DNA from 4 places in the Priestia sp. JV24 genome. Region 1 is predicted to be linked to each of the others. Evidence: riboswitches for the same ligand, from Rfam matches in the RefSeq annotation. Region 1 holds a riboswitch; each other region holds the start of a gene.
What was found. Region 1 has a riboswitch for cobalamin ahead of OK414_RS01430 (sodium:proton antiporter). Riboswitches for the same ligand answer to the same signal wherever they lie in the genome.
Positions count from the first base shown of each region.

Region 2: another riboswitch for cobalamin. It lies ahead of OK414_RS15940 (cobyric acid synthase); the one in region 1 lies ahead of OK414_RS01430 (sodium:proton antiporter).
Region 3: another riboswitch for cobalamin. It lies ahead of metE (5-methyltetrahydropteroyltriglutamate--homocysteine S-methyltransferase); the one in region 1 lies ahead of OK414_RS01430 (sodium:proton antiporter).
Region 4: another riboswitch for cobalamin. It lies ahead of OK414_RS10160 (ABC transporter substrate-binding protein); the one in region 1 lies ahead of OK414_RS01430 (sodium:proton antiporter).

Region 1 covers NZ_JAPCIN010000007.1:61,762-67,597, forward strand. Annotated here, with positions in the region: gene OK414_RS01405 (DUF418 domain-containing protein) at 1-287, shown strand, start outside; gene OK414_RS01410 (ABC transporter permease) at 323-1,006, shown strand; gene OK414_RS01415 (ATP-binding cassette domain-containing protein) at 1,008-1,940, shown strand; gene OK414_RS01420 (undecaprenyl-diphosphatase) at 2,086-2,679, shown strand; gene OK414_RS01425 (organic hydroperoxide resistance protein) at 2,832-3,251, shown strand; cobalamin riboswitch at 3,357-3,540, shown strand; gene OK414_RS01430 (sodium:proton antiporter) at 3,673-4,470, shown strand; gene OK414_RS01435 (M20 family metallopeptidase) at 4,700-5,836, shown strand, end outside.
Region 2 covers NZ_JAPCIN010000020.1:179,845-185,680, forward strand. Annotated here, with positions in the region: gene OK414_RS15930 (ABC transporter ATP-binding protein) at 1-403, opposite strand, end outside; gene OK414_RS15935 (FecCD family ABC transporter permease) at 400-1,458, opposite strand; gene OK414_RS15940 (cobyric acid synthase) at 1,664-3,190, opposite strand; cobalamin riboswitch at 3,282-3,462, opposite strand; gene OK414_RS15945 (YdcF family protein) at 3,610-4,173, shown strand; gene OK414_RS15950 (APC family permease) at 4,234-5,805, opposite strand.
Region 3 covers NZ_JAPCIN010000020.1:647,963-653,798, forward strand. Annotated here, with positions in the region: gene metE (5-methyltetrahydropteroyltriglutamate--homocysteine S-methyltransferase) at 55-2,349, opposite strand; cobalamin riboswitch at 2,499-2,688, opposite strand; SAM riboswitch class I at 2,768-2,878, opposite strand; gene OK414_RS18705 (hypothetical protein) at 2,959-3,210, opposite strand; gene OK414_RS18710 (metallophosphoesterase family protein) at 3,743-4,618, opposite strand; gene OK414_RS18715 (sugar porter family MFS transporter) at 4,878-5,836, opposite strand, start outside.
Region 4 covers NZ_JAPCIN010000015.1:162,869-168,704, forward strand. Annotated here, with positions in the region: gene OK414_RS10140 (BrxA/BrxB family bacilliredoxin) at 1-386, shown strand, start outside; gene OK414_RS10145 (class I SAM-dependent methyltransferase) at 515-1,300, shown strand; gene OK414_RS10150 (YpjP family protein) at 1,681-2,283, shown strand; gene OK414_RS10155 (thioredoxin family protein) at 2,472-2,786, shown strand; cobalamin riboswitch at 2,878-3,011, shown strand; gene OK414_RS10160 (ABC transporter substrate-binding protein) at 3,269-4,228, shown strand; gene OK414_RS10165 (adenosylcobinamide amidohydrolase) at 4,317-4,925, shown strand; gene cbiB (adenosylcobinamide-phosphate synthase CbiB) at 4,930-5,836, shown strand, end outside.

The DNA of each region.
Region 1 (5,836 bases):
TAGGCAGGATATCGCTTAGTAATTATTTAATGCAAACGGTCATATGCACGACGATTTTTTACGGTTATGGATTAGGTTATTTCGGAAAGCTCGGCATGATTGCAGGGATTTTTGTCTGTATAGGTATTTACGGAATTCAGCTTATCGGCAGCTATATGTACGTACAAAAATTTCAAACTGGACCGGTGGAGAAGCTACTGCGTATATGGACAAATTTTTCTTGGAGTGGAAAGCCCAAAGAAAAAAAAGCTTTACCGGCGGAAGTAAATCATCCTTTTGTTGGATGATAGCAGTCAAACTTATTTAAAAGGAGATTTTGGAAATGTGGGCTATTAGTTTAAAAGAGTTTCAAAGCTTATTTAAAAGTATTAAATCAATTATCGTTATCTTAATCGTATGCGGTGCTTCCTATGGAATAGCCCATATAGTTAGTCAACTTGGAGGTCAACTGACGAGTGCACAGATTCAAGATGGAGCCAACGGGGGAATTTTGGTGATGCTTCTCGGGTTCGGACCTTTATTTATTTCAAGTCTTTCTCATAATGTTATTAATCAAGAAATTAAGACAAGAACAGCAAGGTTTTTAGTTACCAAAACATCAAGAGAGCGTATTGTACTAGGGAAATTCTTAGGTATTTGCTGTTTCTGGCTTGTTTGTATCTCTATTTCATTTCTACTGATTGCGTTTATTTCGCATCATTTTTCTTTTTATATATTTTTAGAGTGCCTGCTATTCACCGTTTGTATCATTTCATTTGTTTTAATGCTTTCAGCTTTAATGCCAAGCCCAACTCATACTATGTTTTTATCAATTATTTTATCGTTTGTTCTACCGGTACTGAGCGTGTGGAGCATATTTTCATCAAAAGCGTACATTGCATGGTTTAAGTATGTGACACCCTACTACTATTTAAAGCTGGAGAAAGGGTATCTAACAGTTCTTCTTATTTTTGCAGCACTTTGTTTATGTACGGCACTTTGGAGTTTTAAAAGGAGAGAAGTATAATATGTATGCTATTGAAACAAGTAAATTAACTAAAAAATATGGATCTAAAACAGTTGTTAACGGTATTAATTTACAGGTATCACAAGGGGAAATTTACGGATTTTTAGGAAGAAACGGAGCAGGAAAGTCTACATTTATTAATATGCTTACCGGCGTTTCATTTCCTTCAGCAGGAGAATTTACGCTGCTGGGACAGAGTGATATTGATTTAGAGCTTCAGAAGAAAATAGGTGTGCTTCCTGACTATGCTAACTTTTATGATGAGATGACAGCGCTCAATCATTTGCGCTATTTTTTAAAGGTAAACGGCCATCGTTTTTCGAAAGAATACTGTAGTAATGTACTGAAGAAAGTAGGACTAGAAGGACATGAGCATCAGAAAGTTGGAAAGTTTTCATTTGGAATGAAAAAGAAGTTAGGAATTGCTCAAGCAATTGTAGCAGACCCAGATCTTATCTTTTTAGATGAACCAACTTCTGGAGTAGACGTTGAATCTGCTCTCCACATTCATGAACTAATAAGAGAACTCCAAAATCAAGGCAAGACAATTTTTATGACGTCTCATAATTTAAATGAAGTTGAGAAGATTTGTACACGTGTAGCGATTATGAAAAATGGGGTCATTTTAATAGAAGGTACAATGGAAGAGCTGCGCTTTCAATATCAAGCGAAAAAAACGGTGATGATCAAACATGATCCTTATCCAAACAGTCACAAAGAATACATTCAACAGTTTTTCCGTACGTTGAGTCCCGAAGTTGAATACCATCACATGTACACAAAAGTGATGCTTCAAAAAGAAAGAAATATTCCTCTTATTATTCGCGAATTGATTCAATGCGGCATCGACATTTATCAAGTTCACGTCGAAGAACCTTCTTTAGAAGAGATCTTTTTGCAAAAAAATATTGTGGATCACTCACAGGTGAGTTAATAGGCGAAAGGCGTTGATTTACTACTGAGCTTGAGTACATTATTTATAAATACCAGTTAGGAAGCTTCTGACAAAAACATGTTCATTTTCTCAAGAAACTGATAAGATAGCTAATGACATTTAAAAATAAGAAAGGATTTCGATTATGTTATCAGCTATTAATTCAGTAGATTATACCATCTTCCACGCGGTGAATCAGTATGCCTCACACGTAAAGCCTCTAGATTCGCTGATGGTATTCTTTGCAGATTATGCCCAGTATGTACTTATCGTTTTACTCGGCTTGTTTTTACTTATTAATAAAAACGGCAGCCGTGTTGTAGCATTTCAAGCTTTGTGTGCTTGTGCAACAGGAGTCATTATCAATAAAGTGATTAGTTTATTTGCTTATCGAGATCGTCCGTTTATCTCTCACCACGTGAATCAGCTCATTGATCACGCCGCGAATTCTTCATTTCCAAGCGATCATGCTACATCTGCATTAGTTATCACTTTTACCATTTGGCTGCATTTCAAACGCTCAGGACGCATGTGGGTTATAATAGGTGCACTTATTGCATTTTCACGCGTATGGGTTGGCGTTCACTATCCATTCGATGTGTTAACAGGAGCTATTTTAGGATGCGTGCTGGCGCTGTTTATTCATTATGTTATTTTTAATACGAAAATCATGAGAGCTATTACCAATCTGTCTATTTTTCGAAAATCAGCTTATGACAGGCAGTCTCAATATTATTAAGAAAAAGTCGCACATATGCGGCTTTTTTTATTGGGAAATTTTTAATGTATTTAATACTTGTTTTTTAAAATTAAATTGTGTACAATTAAATCACAGAAACGATAAATGAAAAACTTTTAATACAATTACTAAAAAAGAGGAGAGATTTATACATGAAAGCTTTATATGAAACAACAGTTGTTAACACAGGTGGAAGAACAGGAGAAGTTCACTCTTTAGATAACATCTTTAACTTAGACGTGGCAACACCGCCAGCGCTTGGTGGAGAAGCAACAACAGCAACAAACCCAGAGCAGCTATTTGCAGCTGGATACAGTGCTTGTTTCAACAGCGCGTTAGAATTTATGTTGAAAAAACATAACGTAGAAATCAAAAGAAGTGAAGTGAAAGCTACTGTTCAGCTGCTTCCTGATAAAGCTGATCAAGGAGTAAAAATTGGAGTAGCGCTTGAAGCTCATATCGAAGGCTTAGATTTAGAAACAGCTAAAAAATATGTAGACCTAGCCCATTCATACTGCCCGTATTCAAAAGCAATCAGCGGTAACGTAGACGTAATGGTAGAAGTAGTTTAATTGCTTTAAAAAGCCCTGCTAAGCATGTAAAGTTTAGCAGGGCTTTTCTATTTGAATTTTCTCTATTCATTTGTAAGCGGTACTAGTATAATGAAGAAGAAAATGAATTATTCGCACAGTTTAGGTGCTCTTACATAGCGTAAGAGGTAACAGGGAATCGAGTGCAAATCTCGAGCGGTCCAGCCACTGTAAGCAGGGAGTTTTCTATCTTATCGTCACTCAAAACGGGGAAGGCGGTAGAAAATGATGATCTCAAGCCAGGAGACCTACCTATTCTGTACACTTGACTCTTCTAGGAAAGAGGCGGTGTATCAAGGTACGCAGTGAGCAATTGCTGTTTATTTTCATATGCCGACACATCCTCAATTTCTATAGAATTGAGGCTTTTTTACGTTTTATTTTAAAAAAAGGAGTGTAGGAAATGGAAGGTTTATCAGTTTTTTTACTTGTCTTTTTATTAGGAATCAGGCACGGATTGGATGCAGATCACTTAGCTTTTATTGATGGCCAGACTCGATATAATTGGCGAATGGGCAGCCGTTTTGCCCCGTGGGTCGGAACGCTGTTTTCACTAGGTCACGGAGGAATGGTGGCCGTCACGGCCGGGATGCTGGGCGTGATGATGAAGAATTTTACGTTTCCATCGTATTTCGATCATTTTGCATCTTGGGTATCCATTATCTCTCTCTTTCTAATCGGGACATTAAACACATATCATTTGCTTCGAACCAAAAATAAAGAGGAAGAGTTTCAGCTGAGCGGGTTAAAAGGGAAGTTTATTCCGAAAATCGCAAAAGGAACAACGAATCCTTTTTTAATTATTCTTGTAGGAGCATTGTTCGCTTTAGCAGCCGAAACGGTCAGTCAAACGGCCGTGTGGTCTCTAGCTGTAGGGAACGCAGGCAAGTATACGCCGCTTTTGTTGGGACTAGTGTTTATGTTTGGTATGATGCTAACAGATACAATCGATTCATTGATTGTACATAAAATGGTGAATGAATCGAGTAAATTTGGACAATCTGCTTCTCGCTTGATGGGCTGGGTTATTGTTGTCCTCGCGTATGGTGTGTCGTTCTATTTAGCATTCACTTTCTTTAACCCATGGGCCGAAGTAAACTTTGAAATGGTTGGCATTATTCTGTTTGTTTTTTTAGTGTCTATGTTTGTTTTTGTGAGTGTGAAGTCAAAAGGGAAAAATATTAAAATAAATGTCAATTAGTCAAACGAAAGCTTTAATCTGTTGAAGATTGAAGCTTTTTTGTATGAATTTGTTGAAGTTTATGGCTATTTTCGGTCGGTTATGAATAAGTTAAAGTATTATCTGTATTTAAAGGATGGAAAATTGTCTGAAAACCATTATAATTAAGGATAATTTAAGATCGTTATGTGAAACGTAGAACATAGTTATACGTACGATAAATAAAAGCATTTAATGCAAGCAGCAGGGGTTGTTTGGAGGAGGAATTGATTTGAGTCAGGTAATGGTAGAACAAAGTGTATTTAGTTATTTAAAAGAACACGAACAAGAGATGCTTGAAGATTTAGTCGGATTTGTGAAAAAAGAATCACCGTCCTACAGCAAAGAGCTAGTAGATCAGTGTGGAATGTATTTAACGCAGCTATTTCAAAAGCGTTTAGGGGTAGGGTACGAAATCATAGAAGAAAAAGAAGTAGGAAACCATTTGAAATTTACGATTGGAGAAGGAGAAAAGCAGCTTTTAATTATCGGTCACTTTGACACGGTATGGGAAAAGGGAAGGCTGAGTCTAAGAACAGAGGGAAACAAGCTGTACGGTCCGGGAATTTTAGACATGAAAGGCGGCATTGTCCAATCTATATGGGCGATTAAAGCGATTCAAGAGCTTGGCTTATCGCTCGATAAAAAAATTGTGTTTTTCTGCAATTCGGATGAAGAGATTGGGTCAATTTCTTCTAAAAAATACATTGAAGAAGAAGCACAAAGAAGTGAAGCAGTGCTAGTAGCGGAACCGGCGGTGGCGGGTTCAGGTGCGTTAAAAACGTCGCGCAAAGGAGCGGGGATTTTCACCGTAAAAGTATGGGGACGAGCAGCACACGCGGGTAATCACCACAAAGAAGGAATCAATGCGATTGAAGAGCTGGCGCGCCAAGTGATTTTTCTGCAGAGCTTAACTGATTATGAAAAAGGTACAACGGTAAACGTTGGGACGTTTACCGGCGGCAGCGGTACAAATGTAGTGCCGGAATATGCAGAAGCGCACGTGGATTTACGTGTTTCTACAGAAGAAGAAGCAAAACGCATGACGGATATTATTTTGAATTTAACACCCATTTTAAAAGGGATTAAGCTCGAAGTAACGGGAGGTATGAATCGTCCTCCGATGGTCAAGTCTAAACAAACGGAAGAGCTATTTGAATGCGCTCAGTCAATCGCGGCGAAACTGGGTATGAAATTGGAAGAAGCAGCTGTGGGCGGGGGAAGTGATGGCAATTTTACAGCGGCCATTGGCGTTCCCACGTTGGATGGATTAGGAGCATGCGGAAAAGGAATACATGCGGAATATGAACATATTCAAATTGATACGTTGTCCGAGCGTTCTTCTTTA
Region 2 (5,836 bases), on a different contig from region 1:
TTCTATAGTGCCAAACGTTTGTTAATTTCATCACGCTTTCCACCACTTCTTCATCCTGTGCTGATACAGTGCTAAACAATCCTTTTGCCTGATAAGGGTAACGTCCAAGTGAAACAATTTCTTGAACCGTAAATTCTAGCCCAATTTGATTTTCTTGCGTCATGACTGCAACTTTTTGCGCCAGCTGTTTTGGTGAATAAGCCTTCACTGACTTTCCTTCTACCTTCACTTCGCCTGATTGAATGGTTAATACATTCATAATCAAGCGAATAAGCGTTGTTTTCCCGCTTCCATTTGGTCCTAGTAAAGCGACAAAAGAACCTTTGTCTACGGTGAACGTGATGTCACGAACGGTCGGCTGCTGCCTATCGTATCCTCCTGTCACATTATATAGTTCAATCATGATATTCCTCTTTTCCGCATACGTTCTTTTACAAGGAGCAGGGTAAAGATTGGCGAACCAATTAAGGCGGTTACGACTCCAATCGGCAGTTCACGAGGTTCTAATATCGTTCGTGCCAATAAATCTGCTAAAACCAAATAACTTCCTCCAATTAAAATAGAAAGCGGCAGTACATGCTTATGATTAGCTCCCGCTACGAGACGCACTACATGGGGGATAACTAAGCCAACAAATCCAATTGCCCCAGATACTGATACCGCAGCCCCTGTTAATACGGATGCACCTATTAAAATCATTCTTTTTTTCTTCTTTACGTCTATTCCCATAAACTGAGCGGATTGATCGCCAAATGCTAAGCCGTTCAGCTCTTTTACATGTAACAACAGCATAATTGTACCAATCAAAAAGAACGGCCCTAAAATTTGAATATGAGACCATCCTCTCATTGATACGCTTCCCATTAGCCAATATAAAACCTGTCTTACATCTTCTTCGGGAGAAAGAGCCACAATTAATGAAATAAGCGCGCTCATAAAGGATGATAAAATAATCCCCGCTAAGATGATGGTTTCATTGGCCAAATTGCCGCTTGCGAGTTTCGTAATACCAAAAACTAAAAGAAGAGTAATAAAACCAGATACAATGCCGACTACAGGCAGCGTGAAGATAGACAAACCAAAAATACTCCAATGAAAATAAATTGCCATGACAGAGCCAAGGGTTGCACCTGAGGAAACCCCAATCGTATAAGGATCAGCAAGAGAGTTTCTTAATAGCCCTTGAAAGGCAGCCCCTGCTATTGAAAGCGAAGCTCCTACTAAAAATGCCACCAGTACTCTTGGAAAACGAATTTGCCAAATGATTAAATCCATGTTTTCGGGACCGTGATATAAGGATAGCCCGGTAAGGTGGCCAATAATAATTTTGATTGTATCTCCTACGGTTAACGAAACTGTACCAATAAATACGCCCATAATTACCGAAGTACATACAATAAATAAACTGACTATGTATAAAATAGATGCTTTGTTAAAAAAAATACGTTTAAAAATCAATACGTTCAGCTCCTCTAGGAAACGAGGCGTGATGTTTTATATTACATTAACCATTCATTTTCCTGTCCATAAACCATGCTTCCACCATGCATTAAGTTGGAAACAATCATCTTTTATTTGTTACGAGTGCTAGACTGTTGAACTAGGCAACGTAGAATAGCGTACTAAAGTTCTCGGCAAAAAAACAAGCGAAAGCCTCTACAAGCTATACTTTTTGTGTTTGCTCCGGGCTTTTATAGTTGTCTATTAACTGATACAGCTTTTCCATATCTACGGCTTCTCTCACATATGCTGCTGCTTTTGAAAAAGATTCCTCTTTTTGCAGGCGACTGTTGAATGTGTCCGTAATAGGCGGCAATTTTTTATGTTTACGAATTTGATTAAGCAAAGCTCTGCGCAAAGCATCATTATGAAACATATCATGAACATACGTGCCAATGACGTTGTCTTTAACCGTTCCTTCTTTTTCATGCTCTACCACTGCAAAAGCTTCCGTGGTGCTCTTAGAAATCGTCTTTCCCATATGAATTTCGTAGCCTTCAATCGAAACTCTTTCACTTTCTAGCTGGACATACCCAGCAACTCTTTCTGTTTTTTTGCTGGTTGTCATAACCGTTTCCACTGGAAGCAAGCCCAGCCCTTTAATGGATTCAATCCGAGATTCTACTGCATCAGGGTCTGTAATTGTCTCCCCTAGCATTTGATATCCTCCGCAGATGCCAATGACGTGAACGTTCGTTGTGTTCAATACTTGATTAATGGCTAGAGCCAGGCCGCTTTCTTGTAAAAACTGCGCATCTTCAATCGTATTTTTGCTTCCTGGTAAAACAATTAAATCAGGCGTACCTAATTGCGACGGCTTGGTTACAAGCCTCACGTGACAGTCTTCTTCTAAGCTTAAAGGATCGATGTCTGTAAAATTTGAGATGCGCGGGTACGAGATGACCGCAATATCAATTTCTTTTAACGGATTCACAAGCGTTGAGTAATTTCTAAGTGATAACGAATCTTCCGCATCAATTTCCACGTTGTTCATATAAGGAATAACTCCTAGAACCGGAACACCCGTGTATTCTTCAAACCACTTCAAACCTGGTTTTAAAAGTTCTAAATCTCCTCGGAATTTATTAATTAACACCCCGATAACTCTAGACTTGTGTTCATCTGGAAGCAATTGAAGAGTACCCACTAGGCTCGCGAAAACGCCACCTTTATCAATATCTCCTACTAGCACAACAGGCGCTTCTGCTATTTTTGCAACACGCATATTTACGAGTTCCCGATCGTTCAAATTGACTTCGGCAGGACTTCCAGCGCCTTCAATCACAATTCGATCATAATGATTGGCAAGCTCTTTATAAGCTTCCGTGATAACGTTCAAACCTTCATTAAAAAATTCTTGCCGATACTGAAAAGCAAACATATTACGTAGCGGTTTTCCGTGAACGACAATTTGAGATTCATGATCACGAGTTGGTTTAATTAAAATAGGGTTCATATTGGTTGTTGCTTCTACTCCAGCCGCTTCTGCTTGAATTCCTTGCGCTCTGCCAATTTCTTTTCCATCCATTGTAATGTATGAATTAAGCGCCATATTTTGCGATTTAAACGGTGCAGTTTGATAGCCGTCTTCTTTAAAAATACGGCAAAATGCTGTAGCAATCATGCTTTTTCCAGCGTCTGAGTGCGTTCCTTGAATCATAAGCGGTTTTCCTTTTTTCACTTTTCCCACTCCCTACCACATAAAAAAACCTTAACTGTAAAAGTCAAGGTTTGGTCATGCGCTCATTAACACATTGTCTTGACTTATTTCTCCCACCGAAAAATAAGGGGTTTTTAAAAGCAGGTCTCCTGGCTTATGCTTCGTTTTACTTCTGCACCCTTCCTAGTTTGACTAGTGGGTCTTTGCAGGTTCATCCACATTTACAGTAGCGGGGGCTGCACCGGATTTACACCGATTTCCCTATTATCCTCCTTAGAGGCACTTTTAAAATCATTTATTCTTTATTGTAACGAATTTTATAACCATTCACAATAACGATTTTCTTCTATTATTATATATTACTGTGTTTATACTTATTTGGGTCTCGTATGCTATAATAACAATTATTTTCCAAACATCTTATGAAATAGCTAGGAAGGTGCTCACAGTTGAAGAAAAAAATGATTTATACCTTTATTGGTTCTCTTGTTCTTTATATAGCAATTATATCTTTTTGTATGTATCAAACTGCTCACAAGCCTGTTCCGCAAAACGCAGATTATGTGCTCGTTTTAGGTTCTAAAGTAGATGGTGACCAAATGTCTCCTAGTTTAAAAGAACGAGTAAAGACGGCTTTATCTTATTTACAAGCACATCAACAAACAAAAGTTATCGTAACGGGCGGAAAAGGATCCGATGAAGCAATTTCTGAAGCAGAGGCAGCCTATCGTTTTCTGCGGAAAGAAGGAATTAAAGAGAATCGAATTATAAAAGAAAATCAGTCAACTTCTACTTTTGAGAATTTTACTTTTACTAAACAGAAAGTTGATATTCAACACAAAAAAGTCGTCCTTGTTAGCAGTGATTTTCATTTATTTCGCGCCTCTATTATTGCTAAACGTCAAGGTTTTGACGTTTATCCTTTAGGTGCAAAGACACCAAATTCAATTAAACTTCAAGCCTACTCTCGTGAGTATGCTGCTATATTAAAAACGTGGCTGTTTGATAAGTAAATAGAGTACACCCCCTATACAAGCGAAAAACACGGCATGAATTCATGCCGTGTTTTTTTATTAATCATCTGTATCGATAACTGCTTTTGGTAAACCTGTGTATTTCGCCCAGTAGAAAATACCAAGTGAAACAAGAGCAATTAAAATTAAGTCAAGCGGGTTGCTTAGCACACCTTGTCCTCCACCAAATGAACCTAGATAAGAGATAACAAGCATAATAATATAATAAGCAACTAGCCACCAAGCAGATTTAAGCTGCTGTGCAAATTTTACAACGTCAGTTGGTACGTATTTCTTAAACGCTACGTAGATAACAACCATTAGAAGCTGTGATCCTAGCAGCCAAGAAATTGTCGTCCACCCTGACCAATATACGATGTATGAACAGAAAATAAATGATACAGGAGCAATAACGCTCATGCCTTTTAATTTAAAAGGTTTTTTAAGATCTTTTGCATTTACTCTGAATGCAGCAGCTGAAATTGGCGCAATCGCATAAGACAGAATAAGTGCCACTGAACATACGTTTACTAGCGCTTCCCAAGAAGGAAATGGCAGTGTCCAGAATACGGACATTCCAAATGATAGCCATAGTGACGCACGTGGAATTCCTGTTTTCTTATCTACTTTTGAGAAACGTTTAAATAATGTTCCATTACGAGACCAAGCATAAACTAAACGAGAAGTTGTATTCATGAAGATGTTCCCGTTACCGCCTGGTGATAAAATAGCATCAAAAATAACAAGCGTTACTAACCAGCCAAGGCCTAAAATAAGTGCAATATCTTTAAATGGTAAAGAGAATTGCTCTTGAATTGTTCCCCATCCTCCTGATAGCATATCAGCCGGGATGTTACCAATGAACAATACTTGCAGTGCTGTGTAAATAATCGCTGAAAGTACAATACAGATAATGAGCGCGATTGGAATATTACGCTGCGGGTTTTTAACTTCACTGGCTACAGAAACAATAGGGTGAAGTCCTAGGTAAGCAAACATAACGCCACCTGTTGAAATGGCTGCTTGGATACCATTAAAACCAAACGGAGCAAAATCGCCAGTTGTAAAGTTAGCTGATTTAAAGTGATAAGCCAACACGACGATAATTGTAAGAGGAACCGCATATTTGAACACAGATATAATAACATTTGACTTAGCAAATGCTTTTACACTTACGTAGTTAATGATAAAAAATAGCGTTAATAACGCGAACTGAAATAACCAGCCGACTGTAGTAGGCGATTCAGAACCATGTTTAGTTAGACCAGGAAGCCAAAAAGCAACATACTGACGTACAGCCGTTACCTCGATAGCAATCAAACTAGTGTAAGCAATAATGGTAATGAATGAAATTAAGTAACCCACTAAATGACCGTGTGAGTAAACCGGATAACGGATAATTCCACCGGTACGTGGCAGCGCTGCTCCAAGTTCAGCATACACTAAACCGATAAGTAAAATAATGACTCCGCCAATCAGCCACGAAAAACTTCCGGCTGGTCCAGCCTTTGACGCTACGTTACTAACCGCAAATAACCAGGCGGAACCAAAAATAGCTCCCATCCCAATTAACGTTAGGTCAAGTAACGATATTGATTTTTTAAATTTTCCTTGATTTCCTTGATCAGACATAAAATCCTCCTTTAAAATTCCCACTCCACAT
Region 3 (5,836 bases), on a different contig from region 1:
CCATAAGACCAAGCAGTGTAGCGTTTACACTACTTGATCTTTACTTTCTTGTTATTAAACGTTTTGTAATAAATTTTGTCTTGTTTGTTTTGCACACTCAACCATCACTTTTAAGGCTTCAACCGTCTCGCTGATTCCTCTTGTTTTAAGGCCGCAGTCCGGATTAATCCAAAACAGTGCAGGGTCAAGCACCTTCAAAGCGCGCTCGATATTTCGTGTCAGCTCTTCAAGCTTCGGTACGCGCGGACTGTGGATATCATATACGCCAAGTCCAATTCCTTGATTGTACGTATGTTCTTCAAACGCATAAATTAATTCACCGTGGCTTTTGGACGTTTCAATGGAAATGACGTCGGCATCAAGCGCTTTGATCGCATCAATAATCTCTTCGAATTCTGAATAGCACATATGCGTGTGAATTTGCGTCTGATTTTGCACGGATACCGTGGCTAGCTTAAATGCGTACACCGCGGCGTTTAAATAATTTTCCCAGTTTTCTCGTTTTAACGGCAGTCCTTCACGCAGCGCGGGTTCATCTACTTGAATCATCGAGATGCCCTGACTTTCAAGTGCTTCCACTTCTTTTCTAAGAGCAAGCGCAATTTGATTTGCCACGTCGTAGCGCGGGATATCATCACGCACAAACGACCAGTTTAAAATTGTAATCGGACCCGTCAGCATTCCTTTAACCGGCTTATTTGTTAGAGACTGTGCGTAGATCGTTTCTTTTATTGTCATCGCCTGTTCGTACGAGACATCTCCGTAAATAAGCGGCGGTTTCACGCAGCGAGAACCGTAAGATTGCACCCAGCCAAACTTCGTAAACTGAAAGCCTCCTAATTTTTCACCGAAGTACTCAACCATGTCCGTACGCTCAAACTCTCCGTGCACAAGTACATCTAAGCCGATATTTTCTTGAATTTCAATCCATTTTTTGATTTCCTCGTTAATGTACGCTTCATATGCTTCGTCTGTTAGTTCTCCTTTACGCCATTTTAGACGCTCTTTTCGCACTTCTTTTGTTTGCGGAAAGCTTCCAATCGTTGTCGTTGGAAGAAGCGGCAGCTGAAACGCTTCTTGCTGAACGCGTTGACGTACGTCAAACGGCGCTTGGCGCTCTGCTTTATAACTGTGCAGCTGCTTCAGCTCTTTTTGCACGTCTTGATGATTTCGAAAAGATGATCCATTTAATGCTTGAATCGCTTGTTTGCTTACACTTATTTCTTTTTCTATTGCTTCTTTTCCTTGCTGTACCGCTTTCGTTAACAGCGTGATTTCCTTCAGCTTTTCATCTGCAAAAGAGAGCGCATTTTTCAATACTGGATCAATCGTCTCTTCATTTTTTACCGTGACAGGAACATGTAATAGACTTGATGAAGGCTGCAGAATCAAACGGTCTTTTGATACGGCTTCTTCAATTTCACTAAGCGTTAAAAGTTGTTCATCCAAATTTTCACGCCAAATGTTTCGTCCGTCAATCACTCCTGCTGCCAGCACTTTATCAGTTGGAAAACCATATTTATTAAGCGCCGTGAGATTTTCGCCTCGGTCATGTACAAAATCTAAGCCAATACCATGAACAGGAAGAGCAACTACTTCTTTATAGTGATTAACGCTGTCAAAATACGTTTGCAAAATGACTTTTACATTCGGTGCCGCTTCCTTCAAAGTTTGATAGACTTCTCTGTACAGCGCGATTTCTTCTTTTGATAGCGTTGTAGCTAAAACCGGCTCATCTATCTGCACCCACTCGACGCCTTCTGCCTGCAGCTCCGCTAAAATAGTTGCATAAAGCGGAACAAATTGTTCAACTACTTTTTCAAACTCACTTTCTTTATATCCTTTTGACAGCTTCACAAATGTTACTGGACCTAAAATAACGGGTTTACCTTTGATATTCAGCTTTTCTTTTGCTTCTTTGTAAAATTGAAGCGGTCGATTTTCTACAAGTGCCGGCGTACATTCCTCAAGCTCGGGTACGATGTAGTGATAATTTGTGTTAAACCATTTTGTCATCGTAGAAGCTACCGCACCTTTTGTTCCTCGCGCGATGTCAAAATACGTTTCAAGCGATACCGGTCCTCCGTCATATTCAAAGCGCTTTGGCACCAAACCAAACATAGCGGCTGTATCTAACACGTGATCGTATAAGCTAAAATCGCCGACTGGAATCAGTTCAATTCCTGCGTCACGCTGTTTTTTTAGATGCCCAAGACGAAGAGCTTCAATTTCCTGTAGAAAGATATCTTTCTCTAGTTTTCCTGCCCAAAACTGCTCAAGCGCTTTTTTCCATTCTCGTTTTTCACCAATTCTTGGATAACCTACATTTGAACTTTTTACACTGCTCATTTTTTCCACTCCCTGTATATTTTTTTATCGATAAACTAAAAAATCTCTCTTTTCGAAATGAAAAGAGAGATGATACGCATACTTAACTAAAGTTGAGATAGTCTGTTTTTCTCAACACGTATTCCTCACTCCTCTCTATATCCCGTAGAGCTTAAGTGCATACAACAGGCAGGTCTCCTGACTTAGGTTCATCGCTTCTTATCCCTTCCCATTTCAACATGAAACAGTGGTTAATAAGTTGCTCCCCATTACAGTGGCGGGACCGCGCCGGCTTTTCACCGATCTTCCCTTTTAAGCTGCGTACATTCGTTACACAGCACCTGATGCATTTTTATAAAATTGTTCATTCAAAACACCTTCACATAAAATAAAAAGCCTCTCTATCATGAATAGAGAGGCATAGTATCTATGAAATCCTCTCTTATTTTTCAAAGCTGTACGCTTTGCAGGATGTAGCACCTTTTTAACAAGAATGTTAAATGGTTGCCGGGCTTCACAGGGCCAGTCCCTCCGCCTCTCTCAATAAGAGTTTTAATTGTTTATAATATTTTGAATGTAGAGCCATCTTAACACCTTAGATTTATGCTGTCAAAAGAAATTGCAAAAAAATTAGTTTTCAGGAGGTGCTGACGCTAATTTTTGTCTTAACAATTTGTAATCGTCTTTTCGATGTGTTTCGATCAAGTCTTTTGCTCCTTGGTGATATCCTGACGAATAAATGTACTCTACTGCTGTTTCAATAAGCTTTCTTTTTTCTTCGGCACACTCCCGGTCCATTAAGGGGAACAGTCTACCTAAAAGGTCATTTAAATCTTCCTTGATAAAACGATTAAGTCCTTCTTGCATCTTTTCGTTTGCCATGATTGCTCCTCCATTTGCTGTGTATATTCTAAGCCTCTATAAACAGGCAGTTCACTGTGAATTTTAAGATAAAGTTAAGTCATTAAACAGTATATCAAGTGAATGTTTTTCTTTAATTACATATGTAATACAAATATATGACAAATATAGAGAATATATCATCATTCATTATCTATTATAACGTTTGACTGAACCTTCTGCTACAAGGTTTCGTTAAGAGTTATGCACATTTTCCCAAAAGAGGTTGAGACATAACGAAATGAATTCAATCTAAAGGCAAATGGGATACATGAGCTGAATCGCTTGTGACACCGCAGTTGATTTCCGTACAAGACTTCGCTTCCCGCAGGAGTCTTCGTCTTGTCCTCCAATCACCTGCTAGAAAGATCTATACACATGAAACCTACGTTTACCCTAACAAAAAAAACGAACCACTAATCAAACATCTTGATCAATGGTTCGTTTTTCATTTCGTCTAAAACCCTTTTGTCCCAGCCTCTTTTTTTGAACCTAGCTTTCTACTTTCTTGTTTTTACAAACAATTTCTTCGAGGTCGTCCAAAATCCTTCCAAAGAAGAGGACCTAAAATGTCGTACCTGCTTACAAAAAACTCTGTAAAATTATAATTATTTAAAATTAAAGGCGGCTCAAAATCAAGGGGAGCACCGGCGCCTCCTGACAATACAAAATCAGTGCCTCTTCCAAGCGTAAACGACCCGTTTCTGTTTTTTCTAATAAACTGCTCGTCATACGCATGCACGTGGCTGACTAACACTTTTTTTACGCGGTGTTCTTGAATTAAATCAAAAAATTCTTGACTTTGAGGAGTCGTTACAGGAAACCCTTCAAGATTTGACCACCGGCCAATATTTGGCTGCGCATGCATGGCTACAACGGTATTACGAGGAGCATCCTCTAGCTGCTGCTCTAAATAATTCAGCTCTCTATCTGTAAATCCATATATTTTATTCTTGGGACTGATGACATTATTTAGTGCGATGCACCGGAAGTTGAAGACAGGAATATCGATAACCCAGTGTACTTTTCCGATAGTGGCTCTGAAGTTTTCGAGATTGCTTTCATCAAGGTACAGTTCATCATGATTCCCTACGCATACAAACATAGGAATGTTTGGTGCGATTTTTTCAACAACCTTAACAAAGTGCTCCAAATACTCTTTTTTCCCTGTATAGACGGTGTCTCCCCCATGAATAATAAACAGCGGGTTCAATTCCACCGCCTTTTTTAATACAAGCTCAAATTCACCGCTCATCGTGAAACAATTATCGTTTGGTCCGTCACCTCTGCTGTCTCCCATAAAAACAAAGTTAAATGGATCTCTCGGATTTAATTGTTTAATTCTTTGCTTTAATATCTTTTCAGAACGTTCATGAAGCGTCAAATTCATCAACTAGTTAATCCCCCTATTAATAAATAAATTTAGTTAAAAGTAAACAAGCTTACTTATTTATATGAGAATTTGTTGATGATGGTCACTACCTTCTTGTAAGCAGAACGCACATTTAAATTAGTTTCCATAGCCTATCTCTCCTTTCATTTTGTTAAGCACTGATAGGACAACATAAAAGCTAGAATCCTACTAATCTAAAAAAAGAACCCCTTGTTGAGATAGCAAAGGGTTCTTACAATTAGAGCGTTCACCATAATCAAACGTACTTATTATGTTCAACTGGACTTAAAGACTTCCTTGCAGACCGAGCTGCCATGTCCGTTTCAATTTGCTCTAGGCTACGTCCTTTTGTTTCAACAACTACAAAACGTATGAAGAATAAACCGAGAATGCAAATGATTCCGAACGTTGAAAAGATAACGCCCAAACTAAACTGATCAGCTAAAATTGGGAACACAAGCCCTACTGCCAGCGATCCTGTCCAGTTAAAAGCAGATGAAATCCCAGCACCGATTCCGCGTACAGAAAGCGGGAAAATTTCTCCTACAATGATCCACGTAAGCGGCGCCCAAGAAAACGCATAGCAAAGGATAAAGCAGCAAAGAGCAATTAACGTAACCCAGTTCACGACGACTTCATTAACGCCTAATGCTCCTAGAATAGCCGGTGTGAAAAATGAAAGAGCCATTCCCGCACCGCCAATCGTAAGAATGGTACGGCGGTTGAATTTATCAACAAACTGCAGGAAGATAAGTGTTGTCACCACAAAAATCACCCCAACAATAACCGTAAAGCCAGCAGCTACCTGCGGGGCTAAACCAACTTGACGAGCAATGCTTGTTGCATAATAAACAATTGAGTTTGAGCCTTGAATCTGTTGAAAAGTTGCCATTCCGACACCGATAATTAAAGCTAAACGAAACTTTTTATGAAACAGCTGCTTAATGCCTGATTGTTCATGAACAGCTACGCTTTCAATTTCAGACACTTCAGCTTCCACTTCAGCTGTTGACCGGCGAAGCGTGCGCAGCACTTCACGCGCTTTATCTGGCATTCCATTTTTAATTAAGTAGCGAGGCGACTCTGGAAGCTTGATCATACCGATGCATAATACAATTGCAAAAATACCGGCGCTGCCAAGCATTAATCGCCAGCTGTTTGGAACCGGCTCAAAAATAAAGGCTACAATATAGCTTAATAATAATCCAATTACAA
Region 4 (5,836 bases), on a different contig from region 1:
AAGAATTAACTCAAGCTGGTTATGAAGAATTAACAACAGAAGAAGCAGTAGTTGATTTTATGGAAAATGTTGAAGGAACAACTTTTGTTGTCGTTAATTCAGTTTGTGGGTGTGCTGCTGGTTTAGCACGTCCTGCAGCGACACAAGCGTATTTACAGTCTGAGCAAAAACCAAATCAAGTGGTAACAGTTTTTGCCGGTCAAGATAAGGAAGCAACAGCTAAAATGCGTGAATATTTTGGGGACATTGAGCCCTCATCACCGTCTATGGCGCTTTTAAAAGGAAAAGAAGTCGTTCATTTTATTCCTCGACACGAAATTGAAGGTCAGCCGTTAGAAGTTATTTTTGAAAACATTTTAAATGGTTTTAAGCAGCACTGTTCATAAAATGTCCTGCTTTTGTCACATCTAGTATATAGATTTTTAGAGAAAAATCGCATATACTTTATAAGAAAAAGGATGTCTATAGACATCCTTTTTCTTTATGTAAATAGCCAAACAGTGTAGGGGGAGTTATGAAAGTGATTGTTACGACTGCTGGTCGAACAAATGAACAGATGATTGTAAAAGCCAAACAAGTAGCCACTGATTTAAGTATACCTTTTGTAACAAGAGAGAAGAAATCCGTTGCAGATCTTCAGAATCTTCAAGCTGCAGACGTGCTGGTTGTCGGTAAGAATAGAGTAGAATTGCATGTCCAAAATGAAGAGGAGCCTATTTTTTTTCATCCAAATTCCGCTATGTTTAGAGTGAAGAGATGGCTGCGAGGAGAACGTGATTCGTTTATTGAAGCTGCTAGTTTGGAAAAAGGAATGAGCGTGCTTGACTGTACACTTGGTCTTGCATCGGATAGTATGATGGCGAGCGCAGCGGTAGGGAAAAGCGGAAAAGTTGTCGGACTAGAAGGCAACCGCTATGTAGCTTATTTAGTCAAACAAGGACTCTTAAATTGGGAAAGTGACGTACAAGAGTTGAATGATGCAATGAAGCGTATAAACGTGGTTCATCAAAATTTTGAATCGTTTTTGGCGTGTTGTGAAGATAATTCTTTTGATGTTGTCTACTTTGATCCTATGTTTCAAGAGCAAATTGAGGAATCGAATGGAATTAACGGTATTAAAGCAATAGCACTGTATACCACGCTGACGCCCATGGCTATACAAGAAGCAAAAAGAGTAGCCAAACAAAAGGTCGTGCTAAAAGATCATTGGAAAAGCAGTCGTTTTGAAGAGCATGGATTTACCGTGCAAAAACGAAAAACATCAAAATTTCATTACGGGACAATTGATATACAAAAATAAACAAAAAAGTAAAAAGAATCACGCTCATTGAAAAGACTTCCAAAACCTTTTAGGAATTAAAAAGTTTTGGAAGTTTTTTTTGTGAATTTCATCTAAAGTTCATAAAAGTATGATATATTTTTGAACATAAAAATACTTTTGTGTTTAAGCATCCAGCAAAAAAGGAATATCTTGTATAGGTTTCCGCTCGGTGTGACAACCTCAAACAGAAGAAGGAAGGTGCTAACTAAAAAGTTGTCGAATGCCCGTAGACAGCATAAATGAATAAGCAAATATAGGTAAAAAATTAATAAGTATGTTACAATACCTAGTGAGTTATGACAATGAATTTTACGATATGAAAAGACCATATGGGAAAAGATGAGAAAGGAAAGATACGAATGCCTAGATGGATAAAAAGAATGCTAGTTGTATTTATTACAGTATTTACATTTGGGCTTGTCACTCCACCAGAATATTTATACGTTGATGATGCAAAAGCGGACAAGCAACATAAAGCAGGGTATGTAAGAGAAACAACTCCTGTCACAGCTGTTATAGAAGATATTCATTTGCCATATGAAGAACCAAAATATGAAGACGTTTCATCATTTGTTACGTATGCAATGGAATCAGCTGAAAAACAGTCAGTGGAAAAATTCGGAACAAAAATTGGACCTGTCATTGAAGATGAATTTCGTCAAGCAGTGTTACCTAAAATTGAAGAAGTGCTGACCGACATTGGCACTGAACGTGAACAGTCAATTCAGAATCTCGAGATAAGCGAGCATCCTGCTGCTGGCTACGGTGAAAAGATTTTCCATGTATATGACCGGGAAACCGGTCAGGACTTAATACGATTTCATGTACGGCGTGAAAATCCTCCAAAAGATGGATACTGGTTTAATTTTCACTATCATGCGGCTGCAGATAATTTTCAGAAGCATTATGATTTAGGGAAAATTTATTGGAACCGAAACATGCCGCCTAAATGGTTTAGCTGATAATAGACACAACATTCTGCGATTTCGAAATGTTAGCTTTTTTAAGCTAGCATTTTTTTACGTCTAAAACCGTTAGGGTCTAAATAAGCTGAAACATTAGCACAACGATAAAAAAATCGTTTATAATGAAGTCAGACTTCTTACCATAGAATAGTGAGAAGGAACGAATAGATGCTGGAGGTAACACAATGAAACAATTTACGGAAGAAAAACAATTTCGCGAACAAATTAAGAACGAAACACTAAGCGTTGGGATTTTTACGACAACGTGGTGTCCTGATTGCAAACGTTTGGATATGTTCATTGATGAAATCGTTGATGAAAATACAGATAAAGCATGGTTTAAAATTGACAAGGATGAGTTTGAAGAACTTTCTGCTGAAAACAATGTAATGGGTATTCCTTCTCTTCTTGTATATAAAAACGGTGAAAAAATTGCACACTTGCACAGTGCAAATGCTAAAACGCCTGAAGCGGTCCGTGAATTTTTAGCAACTCTTTAATTCCTTAAGCTGCGAGAGCATTCTTGCAGCTTTTTTTTGTGAGAATGGCTATTTCCATTTTTCCATGAGTGGGGTATACTAGGACAAGTGAATAATCGTAAAGCAATAAGGTCTCAATTTAAAGATTGAGTGAAAAGGGAAGTCTGGTGAAAAACCAGCGCGGTCCCGCCACTGTAAGCGCTTTGTGCGTAAGTCAGGAGACCTGCCTTATTGTTAGCTGTGAAACCTTCGAGGAAGGGTGAAGCAGGGTAATGAACATACATATCAAGTATAGTGAACGGATTCTTTTCCTGCTTATCTTGACGTTACCTGCTTTGCTTTCAATTGAAAGTAAAGCTTTTTTATTTTGAAGCTGCCGGCGAGCAGTATACATAGTCAAAGCGGAAAAACGGGATAGCGCTGCTTTTTGCATGATCATTTGCTTTTTCTTTAACGTGGAGGTTTCGTATTCACAATGAACAATATATAGGGGGAGTATTTAGATGAAAAAATGGCTTTCGTATTCCATTATTGCACTGTTAGTCATCGTACTTGCTGCATGCGGTGCAGGCAGCCAAAGCAACAGTGATAAAAAAACGAAGCAAGATACGGCACAAACGTCACAAGCTGCATTTCCAGTGAAGGTAAAAGACGCGCGTGATAAAGAAATTACGTTGAAAAAACAGCCTAAGAAAATTGTTTCCTTAATGCCAAGTAATACGGAAATTGTATATGCCCTTGGCCTTGAAAAAGAATTAGTCGGTGTTACAAGCAACGATGATTATCCTAAAAGCGTAAAGAAAAAAGCGCAGGTAGGAGATATGAACGTTAATGCGGAAAAAGTTATTGCTTTAAATCCTGATTTAGTGCTAGCACACGCTTCAAGTATGGGCGTTTCGGATGAAGTATTTAAACAAATTGAAAGTGCGGGTATTCCGGTATTTGTTGTAAAAGATTCAACAACGTTTGACACGGTTTATGATTCTATTACGCAAATCGGTAAATTAACAGGTAAAACAAAAGAAGCTAATCAAACAATTAAAGACATGAAAGAAAAAGTAGCTTCAATTGAGAAAAAAGCAAAAACGATTTCAAAAGAAGATCGTAAAAAAGTATGGATAGAGGTATCAGGAGCTCCTGAGATTTATACAACAGGAAAAGGTACGTTCATGAACGAAATGCTTACTATGATCGGTGCTGATAACGTAGCGGCTAGTGAAAAGGGTTGGGTTAAGTTTTCTGAAGAGCAAGTTGTTAAGTTAAACCCTGACGTTATTATCGCAACGTATGATGCAGATAAAAATGAGATTATGAAGCGTCCCGCTTGGAGCAGCATGACTGCTGTAAAAGAGGGTAACATCGAGAAGGTTGATCAAAACAAAATCAACCGCTTAGGACCTCGTATTGTAGATGGCTTAGAGGACTTAGCAAAAGCAGTATACCCTGAGGTGTACAATAAATAAGAAGAGGGACCATATTCCAGTTCGAATTGAAAAGGGGATTGGTCCCTTTTCACATCTTAAAATTGAAGAACGGCCTGAGCTTTTAATCATGAAAACCGAGACTTCTTATAAAACATACAGCTCAGGGGTTTTAGGAACAGGCATTACGGAAACGGACACCTTTTACAATCGATTTGTTCACAAAGACTATTATTCAGATACTCCTTCTTTGGAGTATGAGCAATATTTGATGAAAGAAAATGTGCGCCATGAGCAAATCGTAGGGTTAATGACAGCCGTTTGGTTAAAAGAAAGAGCGATTTACTGTTATGAAGGCTACGGAGTAAGAGTAGCTTCCGTGATAACGGCTGGAGTAGGAAACGCAGTAGATATTACAGCTGACGAAGCTGTCCCGTTCTATTCTTCTCCCGGTACAATTAATATGTTTTTTTTCGTGGAAGGTACGCTTACGGATGCAGCGTTTTTACAGCTTTTTATTGCGGCCACAGAAGCTAAAACAAAAACGCTGTCACAGCTGGGTGTCATAGATCCGGCTACAAAGACGATTGCTACGGGGACATCTACGGACAGCATCTCAGTTGCAGCGTCTCAGCAAGGACCATTATATGAATATGCAGGCTCTATGACCGCTTTAGGGCAAGCGGTAGCCAAGCTGGTGAAAATAAGCTTAGAGCAGGGACTTAAGGGAAAGAGGTGAAGAAATGAGTATTACACAAGCGATAATTGCACACATGACGGCCATGACGATTGCTTTACTAATTGACCGAATTATAGGCGATCCCGAAAATTGGCCGCATCCCGTTCGCTGGTTTGGCAAATGGATTTATTGGATAGATTCTAGATTAAATAAAGGTGCAGGAAGACGATTTAAAGGATTGCTTCTTGTGATAAGTATGGCTGTGCTCGCAGGAGTTGTTCCCTTTTTGTTCCTCCATGCTTTGTACGGAGTTCATTTTATAGCAGGTGTTTTAGTAGAGGGCGTAATGATTGCGACTACTATATCCACTCGTTCTTTAAGCGAAGCTGCCTATAAGGTACAAAAGCCGCTTCAGCTAGGAGATATGGAGAAAGCTAGATATGAAGTAAGTATGATTGTGGGACGAGATACAGATCGTTTGTCAGAAGGAGAAATTGCCAGAGCGACGGTAGAGACCGTGGCTGAAAATACAAGTGATGGTATTACAGCTCCGCTTTTTTATGCATTTATAGGAGGAGGAGCCCTAGCCTTTTTTTACCGAGCTATTAACACATGTGATTCGATGGTTGGGTACAAAAATGACCGCTACTTTCTGTTCGGCTACTTTAGTGCAAAAACCGATGACGTATTAAACTATATTCCAAGTCGGTTAACTGCAGTGGTGATGACGGCTGTTAATGTAGCAAAAAGCCAGTATTCTCTTGGGCATGTAACGAGTTTGATTAAGCGTGATGCTAAGAAGCATCCCAGCCCAAATAGCGGATACGGGGAAAGCGCAGTGGCTGCTCTGTTAGGTATTCAACTCGGCGGGCTTAATACATATAAAGGCATAGAATCTAATCGTGCAAAAATGGGTGAACCACTCATTCCTCTGCAAGCCGGTCATATTGAACAAGCTGTTTTCATTATGA